DNA from 2 places in the Floccifex sp. genome. Region 1 is predicted to be linked to the other one. Evidence: riboswitches for the same ligand, from Rfam matches in the RefSeq annotation. Region 1 holds a riboswitch; the other holds the start of a gene.
What was found. A riboswitch is a leader RNA that binds a small molecule or an ion and turns the genes downstream of it on or off. The one in region 1 is predicted to bind ZMP and ZTP.
Positions count from the first base shown of each region.

Region 2: it holds a riboswitch for ZMP and ZTP, as region 1 does, so the genes downstream of both, ACI313_RS07500 (formate--tetrahydrofolate ligase) here and ACI313_RS09620 (phosphoribosylaminoimidazolecarboxamide formyltransferase) in region 1, are expected to answer to the same signal.

Region 1 covers NZ_JBJEEX010000145.1:144-4,048, forward strand. Annotated here, with positions in the region: gene ACI313_RS09610 (hypothetical protein) at 1-301, opposite strand, end outside; gene ACI313_RS09615 (glycoside hydrolase family 25 protein) at 311-1,105, opposite strand; gene ACI313_RS09620 (phosphoribosylaminoimidazolecarboxamide formyltransferase) at 1,151-2,329, opposite strand; ZMP/ZTP riboswitch at 2,363-2,441, opposite strand; gene ACI313_RS09625 (pyridoxamine 5'-phosphate oxidase family protein) at 2,477-2,962, opposite strand; gene ACI313_RS09630 (ECF transporter S component) at 2,968-3,570, opposite strand; FMN riboswitch at 3,656-3,778, opposite strand.
Region 2 covers NZ_JBJEEX010000119.1:223-9,217, forward strand. Annotated here, with positions in the region: gene ACI313_RS07490 (hypothetical protein) at 43-687, opposite strand; tRNA gene ACI313_RS07495 (tRNA-Leu) at 970-1,053, opposite strand; gene ACI313_RS07500 (formate--tetrahydrofolate ligase) at 1,137-2,807, opposite strand; ZMP/ZTP riboswitch at 2,843-2,919, opposite strand; gene purB (adenylosuccinate lyase) at 2,953-4,335, opposite strand; gene purD (phosphoribosylamine--glycine ligase) at 4,336-5,568, opposite strand; gene trxB (thioredoxin-disulfide reductase) at 5,675-6,586, opposite strand; gene lgt (prolipoprotein diacylglyceryl transferase) at 6,562-7,992, opposite strand; gene hprK (HPr(Ser) kinase/phosphatase) at 7,985-8,932, opposite strand; gene uvrA (excinuclease ABC subunit UvrA) at 8,898-8,995, opposite strand, start outside.

The DNA of each region.
Region 1 (3,905 bases):
CAAGATAATAAATCGTTACTTTTTTAGGAATTTGAGTTACTTGATCATTCATATCAATTTGATAATCAGCACTTGTTTTATAAGTACGATTATCTACATAATACGTATAAGTCGCTGTATAAACCGTATAAGCTTCTTCATTTCGTACTACTCTTTTTTTTACTGTTACCGTTTTTAAGTTGCCTTCGGTTTGAAAAGCTGGACTTAATTGACTTTCTAATTTTTCTTCTCTTTTTGTTAAGGTAATCAATGTCACAAAAAAGACAATGAAACAAACAAGTAAAACATAAAATGTATTCATATTCATCCCCTAATCTATATATAAATTTAAATCTACATTCGTAGTAATTCCATCCACGTGTCCATTATTGGTATATTGCCACATTGAAAAGTGATGATTTAAATCTGGTTTTTCTATATAAGCGGCATACCATAAATCATAAGAAATTTGGTCTAAATCAATTTGTTGTTCTAACCAGTTTTTATTTCCATATACCATAGGTTTATAACCCGCATCTTTCATAGCCTTACAAAAAAGATTCGCAAATTTAGTTTTATCTTCTTTTGATAAAGTAGCCACTCTTCCTCCTTCATGAGAACTATAGAGTTCCATGTCATACACAACAGGAAAAGTGATGTTGTAGTCTTTAATCGCATTTAGAACAAAATTGATTTCTTCTTCAAGTTCAATTTCATTGATGGCTGTACTATAAAAATATACACCCACTTCAATGTCATTGGCTAAGGCATTGGTAATATTTTCTTTAAAAGCGGTGTCTTCTAATAAATTACCTTGGACAGCACCGCGATAACCACAACGAATCATCGCAAAGTCAATGCCATCCGCTTTTACTTTATCCCATTCAATTTCTCTTTGAAAACTAGAAACATCGATTCCAGTTTTAGTTTTGTATAAGGGATTGTTTAGTGTCATGCATCCATCTTCATTTAGTACAAATTCATTTGGATCTATCACTACACTATCTTTTGTGATGAGACGGAAACAGCCAAAGCCTAAAATAATTAAAAGCCATAGTATACATAAACTCGATAGAATTAGAACAAGTAAACGGCGAATGGATACTTTTCTTTTTTTCTTTTTCATATGTGTATTCTAACAAAAAAGAAATTATTCTTAAAGAATAATCTCTTAATGATGGAATAAACGAATTTTTGTGAAGGCCATTGCCATGTCGTATTTATCACAAACCTCAATGACATTGTCATCACGAACGGAACCACCGGGTTGGGCAATGTATTTAACACCGGATTTATGAGCTCGTTCAATGTTGTCTCCAAATGGGAAGAACGCATCCGAACCTAAGGAAACATCGGTATTTTTATCTAACCAAGCACGTTTTTCTTCACGTGTAAATACAGGTGGTTTTTCAGTAAATACTTTTTGCCAAGCTCCTTCTTCTAATACATCCATGTATTCTTCACCGATATATAAGTCAATGGCATTGTCACGATCGGCTCTACGAATATTTTCTTTGAAAGGAAGATTTAATACTTGTGGGGCTTGTCTTAAAAACCAGTTATCGGCTTTATTACCAGCTAGACGTGTACAATGAACACGTGATTGTTGTCCAGCACCAATTCCAATGGCTTGTCCATCTTTGGCAAAACAAACAGAATTTGATTGTGTGTATTTTAAAGTAATTAAGGCAATCATTAAATCCATTTTGGCACTTTCTGGAATGACTTTATTTTTTGTGACAACATCATTTAATAAATCTTCATTGATTTCTAAATTGTTATGTCCTTGTTCAAAAGTAATTCCAAATACTTCTTTATGCTCTAATTCAGCAGGACTATAGTTTTCATCAATTTCAAGAACACAGTAGTTTCCATTTTTCTTTTGTTTAAGAATTTCTAAAGCTTCTTCGCTATATCCAGGAGCAATGACACCATCGGATACTTCACGTTTAATTAAGCGTGCTGTATCCACATCGCATTCATCAGAAAGGGCAATAAAATCACCAAAAGAAGACATACGATCAGCACCTCTTGCACGGGCATAGGCACAAGCTAATGGGGATAAATCTCCTAAATCATCAACCCAATAGATTTTCTTTAATACATCGCTCATTTCTTTTCCAACCGCAGCACCAGCAGGGCTAACGTGTTTAAAAGAAGTGGCAGCTGGTAAATGAGTGGCTTGTTTTAATTCCTTAACTAATTGCCATCCATTTAAGGCATCCAATAAATTGATATACCCTGGTTTACCATTTAAGACACGAATAGGAAGATCACTTCCATCGTTCATATAGATTTTAGAAGGTTTTTGATTTGGATTGCATCCATACTTTAACTGTAGTTCTTTCATGTTTTTCTCCTTTAAAAAAAAGGGCAACTCATAGTGAATTGCCCAGACGGTCGGCTTTATAATTCAAATAACACGTGGTGCTCCACTTAATCCGTCAGCTATTTGAACAAAATCATTATATCATCAAATTTATAAAATAAAAGTAAATTATCTTTGATCGTATTGTTTTACTTCAATTTCCTTAGTATCAAAATGAATGAAAATTTGATACGCATAATTATCTTCACTGGTATCCCAAATCTCCACAAACACAGGCTCTACTTCAATAATGATTTCACTGTCTTCATGAGAATATTTGTTGTAGCTTCCCCATAGATATTTGTTGTAAAGTGTTTCAAATTTATGACCTGGTTCATCGACAACTAATCCTTTATTAGTGGCAATTCCTTCCACTTGTACCCCAGACCAACAAAGTGCTACTTGAGGGTTTTCAAATAATTGTTTGGTTTTACGGAAGTTTTTATCGGTTTTGAAATAAATCTTGTTGTCATAGAATAAACAAGAGACATTACGAACCATTGGGTAGTTATTATGACAACTCGCTAAGGCCATGATTTTATAGTCTCCTAGTTTTTCAAATAGAATTTGAACGGCTTGTTCAAATGTTAAGTCTTTATCGATACTAAACTGCATATGTTTTACTCCTGTATAAAATGTTTGATAGGTTTACTAATTTTCTTGTACAACAAGAAAGTAAGAAATGATGTTGTGATACGGCTAATTAAGTTAAACGGAATAACCGAGAACATCACAATACCTACTTTTGTTCCAATAGCGGGATTAATAGCTGAAAACATTGATAAAATTTGATTCCAGTTCATGCCATATAAATAAATATAAGCAGGGAATATTAAATACATATTTGTGAATACGGCAAGGACCACACTAAGAATCGTTCCTAAAACAATTCCCTTAATAGCACCATTTTTCGTACGATGCTTACGATAATATAATATCGCAGGTAGAACATAGGCACAACTTAGAATAAGATTTTGAAGTTCACCTGTAAACATAGATGTTGTTCCTTTAAAAACTAAAATTAAACCAAGTTTAATTAAAATAATTTCGATAGCTCCTATTGGACCCAAAATAAATCCCCCAATGATTTCAGGCAACGCCGAAAAATCAAAACTAGCAAAAGGAGATAAAAAGGGAATGTTGAAACTAAAGAATTGTAGAATAAAGGCAACACATCCCATAATTGCGGCCATAGTTAAGCTTCGAACACGTGAATTTTTCATTTGTTTCCTCCTCAAGTTAAACTACGCCTATGAAAACATAAAAAAGTGTGCATCTAGGGCACACTTATCGCAAAAAAAGAAAACGATTTGTCTTTTCTCATCCGGACTTTAACCGTCGGTATCTGAATTGCACAGATTCGGCTTGTGTAACACAAGTTCATGGACTTTAACCATCGGTAGAGAATTTCACTCTGCCCCAAAGACGTTTGATTAACTTTATGTTTTTAGTCTAATTCATATGATATGAGATGTCAACTAAGACACTTTTCATACCAGGTTTTCCACTTGGGTTTTCTTATTTAAAGTTTTTTAATATACTACCTGTCTTTAGAGGT
Region 2 (8,995 bases), on a different contig from region 1:
GGAAAAAAGACTATAATGAGTCCAATTATAATTTTGATTTTCTTATCTGTATCCATAACGATATCCACTCCTAATTATATAATCATAATAACTTGTTGTCGTTGAACAATTAAAGTTTACGCTTGTGACTTCATCTATACCAATATTGACTGTAACACCTGTTGTAGTGGTTCCATTATTATATAAACTACCATAGACATAGTAATAATATCGTCGATCTCCTTGTAGATTAATTTGCACTGTGCCACCAAACTGTTTCATTTGTGGACCGTTATTCGTTTCAATATTAATTATAATTATTTCTTGAATATGTCTTTGCGAAGTTGTGCCTGCATAAGAATAATAAACAAATAATTTAGCTGGATAACTATAATTATAAGAATTCACATAAATACGATCTTCCCAATAACTTAAAGCTCTGACTTGATTTAGTGCTTGTTGATATGTTTCTTGATTGATTCCATACGTTAGTTCATTATTATTTTTTAAATGTGATGAAACCAAAAATTCTTCTGCTTCATCTAAACTACACTCATTGATATCCGATATTTTATTTATTATTTCTTCGTAGCTTACTTTTCTTCCGTTTGCTTGATGATCAATAATGAATTCATTCGCTTTTATATTTATAGAGAAAAAAGATAAACAAAGAACGAAACATACTAAATAGTTTAATAGCTTTTTCATAAGCATTTTCCTTTCTAGCCATTTTGATTAAAAAATCTATAATAAACTAGAATGGCCTAAATTTTTTTATTATAGATATATAAATTCACTTCCCATCTCAATCAATATCCTTTCCTATTTATAATTTTATATTACTTAAAAAATATAAAAAAACATTCTTATAATTACAGTTTATACATGATATAATAACATTTGTAAGAGATAACTATGTTATCTTTTTTTATTTATAATTCTTTTCAAAATAAAAAAAGAATTAGATTCATTTCTAATTCTCAAATACAATGGTGCAGGAAATGGGACTTGAACCCACACGGATTGCTCCACTACCGTCTGAAGATAGCGTGTCTGCCATTCCACCACTCCTGCAACTATTATTCATTATATCACAAAAAGGACCAATAATAAGATTGGTATCTTATTATTAGCCCCCTTTCCTATAAAATTAATAATTAGAATAATCCCGTGATTTTTCCGTTTTCATCAATATCCATATTTAATGCACTTGGCACTTTAGGAAGACCAGGCATTGTCAATACTTTACCTGTTAAGGCAACAATGAAACCAGCTCCTAATGAAGGACGAAGTTCACGTACCGTGATTCTAAATCCTGTTGGACGTCCCATGATTTTTCCATCATCTGTTAATGACATTTGTGTTTTAGCCATACATACAGGAAGTTTATCCCATCCTTGAGCTTTGAATTTTTCTAATTGTTCTTTCGCTTCATCCGTAAAATCTACTCCATCAGCTCCATATACTTTCTTGGCAATAGTTTCAATTTTTTCTTCAATAGATTGATCTAAATCATATAAAGGTTTGAAGTTATTTTCTTGATCACATGCCGCAATAACTTTTTGCGCTAAATCAATAGCTCCATCCCCTCCTTTTGCCCATACTTGTGATAAAGACATAGGATGATTGTGTTCTGTACACCAATTTTCTAAGGCTTCAACTTCAGCTTTTGTATCTGTGGCAAATTCATTAATCGCAACAACATATGGTAAACCAAATTGTTGAACCGTATCAATGTGTTTCGCTAAGTTTTCACAACCTTTTAATAAAGCTTCTACATTTTCTTCTTTTAAGTCTTCATAGCTTACTCCACCATGTTGTTTTAAAGCACGAATTGTGGCAACAATAACTACAGCATTTGGATGTAAGTTTGCATAACGACACTTAATGTCTAAGAATTTTTCTGCTCCTAAATCAGCACCGAAACCAGCTTCAGTAACTGTATAATCCGATAAACGAAGCGCTGCTTTAGTGGCAATGACACTATTACATCCATGGGCAATATTGGCAAATGGTCCACCATGAATTAATACAGGATTATGTTCAAGTGTTTGAACAACATTAGGAAGGATGGCATCTTTCATTACCATGGCAAGAGCTCCTTCAATTTTTAAATCACGAACATAAACTGGTTTTTCATCATATGTATATGCCACTAACATATTTCCAAAACGTTTCTTTAAATCCATTAAATCATCAGCCAAACATAAAGAAGCCATAATTTCTGATGCGACAGTGATATTGAATCCATCTTTTCTTTCTACACCATTGACTTTAGCACCTTGCCCAATGGTAATATCACGTAAAGTACGATCGTTCATGTCTAAACAACGTTTGAAAGTAATGGTTTCCGGATTAATATTTAATTCATTTCCTTGGTAAATGTGATTATCCAAGATAGCACTGACTAAGTTATTAGCACATGTAATGGCGTGCATATCCCCTGTAAAATGTAAGTTGATATCTTCCATAGGAACAACTTGCGCATATCCTCCTCCAGTAGCTCCTCCTTTAAGACCAAAAACAGGACCTAATGAAGGTTCACGAAGTGCCATCATCGTACGTTTTCCTAATTTATTTAAGGCATCTCCTAATCCAACGGTTGTTGTGGATTTTCCTTCTCCAGCTTTTGTTGGATTAATTGCAGTAACTAAAATTAGTTTTCCCATTTTATTGTTTTCAATTTGTTTTAAATAATCAAAAGACAATTTTGCTTTATATTTTCCATAGTGTTCTAACTGATCTTCTGGAATTCCTACTTTAGCTGCTACTTTTTCAATTGGTTCCATCACACATTCTTGTGCAATCTCTAAATCACTTTTTGCCATGTTTTTTCTCCTTTTAAAAAAAAGGGCAACTCAAAACGAATTGCCCAGACGGTCGGCTTTATATTTCAAACAGCACGTGGTGCTCCACTTAAACCGTCAGCTGCTTGATTAATTTTATTATAACATCAATTTTTTAAAATGAAAGCTATTTCACATCAATATCAACTAACTTACAAGCTTCACCGATATAAGAAGCAGGCGTCATATCCAATAAAGTTTGACGATCTTCATCACTTAATACATCTAAGCTATGCGCAAATTCCATAATGGCTTCTTTAGAAATATTTTTTCCACGAGTTAGTGCTTTTAATTGATCATATGCATCTGCGATTCCATATTTTCTTAACATCGTTTGAATTGGTTCTGCCAATACTTCCCATTTTTCATTTAAATCATTTGCCAATTTTTCTTCATTAATAACACACTTAGCCAATCCATTCATTGTTTCATTCATAGCTTGTAAAGAATAACCAAAAGCTAATCCTAAATTTCTTTGACTACTTGAATCACTTAAATCACGTTGCATTCTTGATTTAGGAAGTTTATTAGAAAGTGACATACAAATTGAATTTGACATATCCACATTAGCTTCACTGTTTTCAAAACGAATTGGATTAACTTTATGAGGCATAGTAGAACTTCCAACTTCTCCTTTAACAGGAATTTGTTTGAAATATTCCATTGAAATGTATAACCACATATCTACATCTAAATCCACTAAAACATTATTGAAATGACGAACACCATCTAAAATATGACAAGTATAGTCATGACTTTCAATTTGGGTTGTTAATGGGTTGAAAGCTAAATGAAGATATTCTTCTACAAATTTCTTATTCATTTCCGGCCAATTGATATTTGGGAAAGGTGTTTCAATAGCGGAATAATTTCCTGTAGCTCCATTAAATTTTGCCTTAATTTGAATACTTTCAACATTACGTAGACTTTCATGCATACGATAAGAATACACTTTAAATTCTTTTCCAATTGTTGTTGGTGTTGCTGGTTGTCCATGGGTATGAGCTAACATAGGAATGGCTTTATATTTTTCTGCTAATTCATCAATTGTATCCGCTAATTCATGTGCTTTTTTAAGCCATACATTTTTTAGACCATCACGAATCATTAGAGCATAAGAAGTGTTATTGATATCTTCAGAAGTACATCCAATGTGCACAAAACTTTGTAAGAAATCTAAACCACATTCTCTTAACTTACCATCGATATAGTATTCAACAGCTTTTACATCGTGTCTTGTTGTTTGTTCAATTTCTTTAATTTGTTTGAAAGCTTCGTAGTTAAAATCTTTTGTGATACTTTCTACTTTATCCATATCCTTTTCATCAAATTGATTTAAAACAGAACATTCCACATTTTCAATTAAGAATTTTAACCATTGAATTTCGACAAATACACGATATTTTACTAAAGCATATTCACTGAAATATTCTTTTAATTCATCTTTGACAAATCCATATCTTCCATCAAGTGGTGATAACGTGTAACATTCAAATTCCAATTTTTCCATCTACATATCCTTCTTTCCAATATCATGACGATAAAATAATTCATCGCATTTAATTTTTTCAACTTCTGCATACGTATGCGCAAACGCTTGTTCCAATGTATCTTCCATTGTCACAACCATTAACACACGACCCCCATTGGTAACCAATCCCTGGTCTGTCATCTTTGTTCCCATGTGATAAATCAATGCATCACTATTGTCTAATCCTGTAATCAAAGCACCTTTTGTTGAGCTTGCAGGATAGTTGGTGCTAGCCATGACAACACCATGACTCACTTTATTCGACCATTTTAAGTTAACTTCTTTTCCATCCATTACATCTAAAATAGCTTGAACAAAATCTGATTCTAAACGACATAAAATAACCTCTGCTTCTGGATCTCCAAAACGAGCATTAAATTCAATTGTTTTAATACCATCTTCACAAAGCATTAATCCACCATATAAGAAACCAGTGAAAGGCACTCCTTCTTCCATCATAGCTTTTGCCATAGGAACCATGATTGTATCTGTAGCTTCTTGAATAATTTCAGGCGTAATCTTTTTAACTGGCGAATAAGAACCCATTCCACCTGTATTAGGTCCCGTATCCCCGTCGTTTACACACTTATGGTCTTGGGCGACTTCAAGTGGTACAACTAAATCATTATGTACTAAACAAATCAATGAAAACTCAAATCCCACTAAACATTCCTCAATGACAACTTTATTTCCTTCGATGGCGAAGGCAATATCTAAAGCTTCAATGGCTTGAGCAACACTTTGGGCAACCGTAACACCTTTACCAGCTTTTAAACCATCTTCCTTAACAACGATAGGTGCTCCTTTTTCTTTTACATAAGCAACCGCTTGTTCATAGTTATCAAAAGTTTGATATTCAGCCGTAGGAATATTATATTTTTTCATAATATTCTTGGCAAAATCTTTACTCGATTCAACTTGTGTTGCCTTTTGAGTTGGACCAAAAATTTTTAATCCCGCTTGTTCAAAGGCATCTACAACACCCAATGATAAAACAGCTTCTGGACCAACGATTGTTAAGTCAACATCATTTGATTTGGCAAAAGAAACTAGACCATCAATGTCACTGGCACTAATGTCTACACATTCACCAAAAGTAGCCATACCAGGATTTCCTGGAGCGCAATATACTTTTTCAACCATAGAAGATTTCGATGCCGCCAAGGCTAGAGCATGTTCTCTTCCACCTGTACCGATTACAAGAATTTTCATTTATGTTCTCCTTATCTCAATGTACATATTTTAACACACCAGAAAGTAAAATAAAGATAAAAAGCGAAGAACAAAAAAAAAGCTGCCACAAAGTGACAACTTTCAATTATAAATTCGAAATACTATGAAAAATATGTTGAGCCGCAATTGCTCCATCATTGGTTGCCGTAACAACTTGACGTAAATCCTTTTGAATTACATCCCCAGCTGCATAAATACCAGGAATACATGTTTCCATGTTTTTATCCACAATGACATATCCTCTTTCATCACAAACTCCCAAGTCTTTTAAAGATTGTGTCATAGGATCTTGTCCTACATAAGGGAAAATTCCGGAACAAGGAATGGTCTGTGTTTCATGAGTGTCTACGTTTTCTAATACAATGCCACTTACTTTTCCGTTTTCACTTACAATTTCTTTGGGAATATGTTTAGTGATAATTTTAATTTTATCATTGGCTTCGACTTGTTCTTGAATTTGTTTTTCAGCTCTGAAAACATCACGACGAATAACAATTGTGACATTGGCAAACTTCGTTAAATACATAGATTCTTCTAAAGCTGAGTTTCCTCCTCCAATGACAACTACATCTTTATCTTTGAAAAATGCACCATCACATACCGCACAAAAAGACACACCACGTCCAATGTTTTCTTTTTCTCCTGGAATGTTTAATAATCTTTCTTTAGTACCAGTGGCAATTAAAACTGCTTTGGCTTGAATTTCTTGTCCATCGCTTAATTTCACAACTTTATCTTTTGTGATTTCAGCTACATCTCCATATTCATAAGTAGCTCCAAAGGCGGTTGCTTGTTCAAACATCTTCATCGCTAAATCAACACCGGATAAAACACCTGTTCCAGGGTAATTGGCAATTTCAAATGTTTTAATTAATTTTCCTCCTGGGGCTCCATTATCTAATAATAAAGTTGATAACCCGGCTCTTGAGGCATATAAACTCGCTGTACATCCAGCTGGTCCTGCTCCGACGATTACCAAATCGTAGTATCGTTCCATGTTCTTTTCTCCTTAACAATATCAATTATTTCTCTTAAATCCGTAATCAAATAATCAGGATTGGCTTCTTTCATTTGATCTAGACGCTTTTGTTCCAAACTAAAACCAATACATGTCATGGCAACATCTTTTGCTGCCAACATATCACCCTTGGCATCGCCTACATAAACAACATTGTCTCTTGATACATTCAATCTTGAACAAGCTTCAATTAAACCCGTTCCACTTGGTTTTGGTTGTGGTAAATCCTCTTTTCCAAGTATAGCTTCAAAATAAGGTTCAAAGTGATTCACTTCCACACCTAATTCTACTGCTTTTCTTCGTTTATTGGAAACAATGGCCATGTGATATCCATCTTCTTTTAATTGTTTTAATACCTCTGTGGCATGATCAATTTCATGCAACATCGTATGATGCATTTCTAAATTAATTTCTTGATAACGAGCAATCAATCCTTCAATTTCTGATTCATCAAAATACTTACCAAATGATTCTTCTAAAGTCGGTCCAAAAAAAGAATCCAATTCATCTTGTGACAATGTGATTTCTGGTTTTCTTTCTTTGAATACTTGTTTAAAAGTTTCCATAACCATTTGTTTACTATCTTGAAGTGTTCCATCTAAGTCAAATAAAACAACCGGTTTACTATATATATAACCAACACCTATTAGTCCTAAAATACCAACCACGATAAAAATTAAAGAAACCAATTGTGCTACACGTAATGGACCTAACATTAAAGAATCCGTTCTTAGTCCTTCAATAAAGAAACGAATACATCCATACCATATTAAATACATAAAACCAGCATCGCCTTGTTTCTTTAAACCTTTTTTACGAATCATATAAATAACAATGAAACCAATCACATTTAAAACACTTTCATATAAGAAAGTTGGATGATGATACGCTCCATTAATAAACATTCTTTCTTTAATAAAGTTTGGGAAATGATTAATAAATGATTCACTAACAACTCCCCCAAACGCTTCTTGATTCATGAAGTTTCCCCATCTTCCAAAGGCTTGTGCAATCATTACATTTGGTAAAATACAATCCATCATACGATAAATTGAAATTTTCTTCTTTTTAAAGTAATAAATACTAAAGATAACCCCGGCAATTAATCCCCCATGAATAGCTAAGCCACCATGCCAGATTTTAATAATTTCTTCGGGAAAACGTGCATAATAATCCCATTCAAAGATTACATAATACAAACGAGCTCCTAATATCCCAAAAAACATCATAGGAATAATATAGTCTTCTAATACCGAAGAACTATATTTCCATTTTTTCATTGTTCTTTGTGATAATTCATAAGCAACAACAACCCCTGTTAAAATAAAGAGTGCATACCATGTAATAGTGAAAGGACCAATAGAAATAAAAATCTTATCACTCACTATCTGCTTCCTCCGCATTTTTCTTGATTTCTTCTAAGACAAGATGCTCAATCTCTTTAGCCGCATCTTTGCCATCGCGAAGCAACATATAATGGAACACCGCTGTTTCAATAATCGTTGCCATTGGACGTCCCATACTAACTGGAATTTGTAGCTTTAAGATTTTAACACCTAAAATATCTACATATTCTTTTTCTTCAATTCCTACGCGATCGTAATCAATTTTATCATCAAATGGAACTAATTCAATTAATAACGATACTTCGCATTCTCTAGCATACGAACCCACGCCATACATTCTAGCTACGTTAATAATTCCGACTCCTCTTAGTTCCATAAATCCTTCTAACATTGGAGAAACACGTCCAATTAAATTGTTGTGAATTTTGAAGCAATCCACACGATCATCGGCAATTAATTGATGTCCTTTTTGAATTAAGCTTAAGGCAATTTCGCTTTTTCCCATTCCACTTTCACCAACAATTAAGACACCAATTCCATGAATTCGCATTAATTCACCGTGCATGACAATAGAAGGAGCTAATAATTCATCTAAATAACTCGTGATTTTAACACTTGTATTCGTTGTATTTTCTTCGGTAGAAAATACCGCAATATTTTTACGATTCGCAATTTCAGCCAATACCGGTGGACAATCATGGCCATTGGTAATGACGATAGCCGGTGTTGATTCATTGGTAATAAATTCAAAATTTCGACGTTGCGCTACTTCATCCATTTTATTGATAATATAATGAATTTCTTTATTTCCAATGACGACTACACGCTTTTGTTGAGCATAGTCAAAATACCCCGCTAATTCCAATCCCGGACGATTAATATCCGCTAAAAGAATCGGACGATGTAAAGACTCTTCATTTCCGGTAATCTGTTTCCAATTAAATTTATTCGCTAATTTCTTTGTCGTTACTTTGCACATGCTCATGCCCCCTTTCCAATAAAGGCTTTAAATACTGTCCTGTATAACTCTGTTCACAAGCCG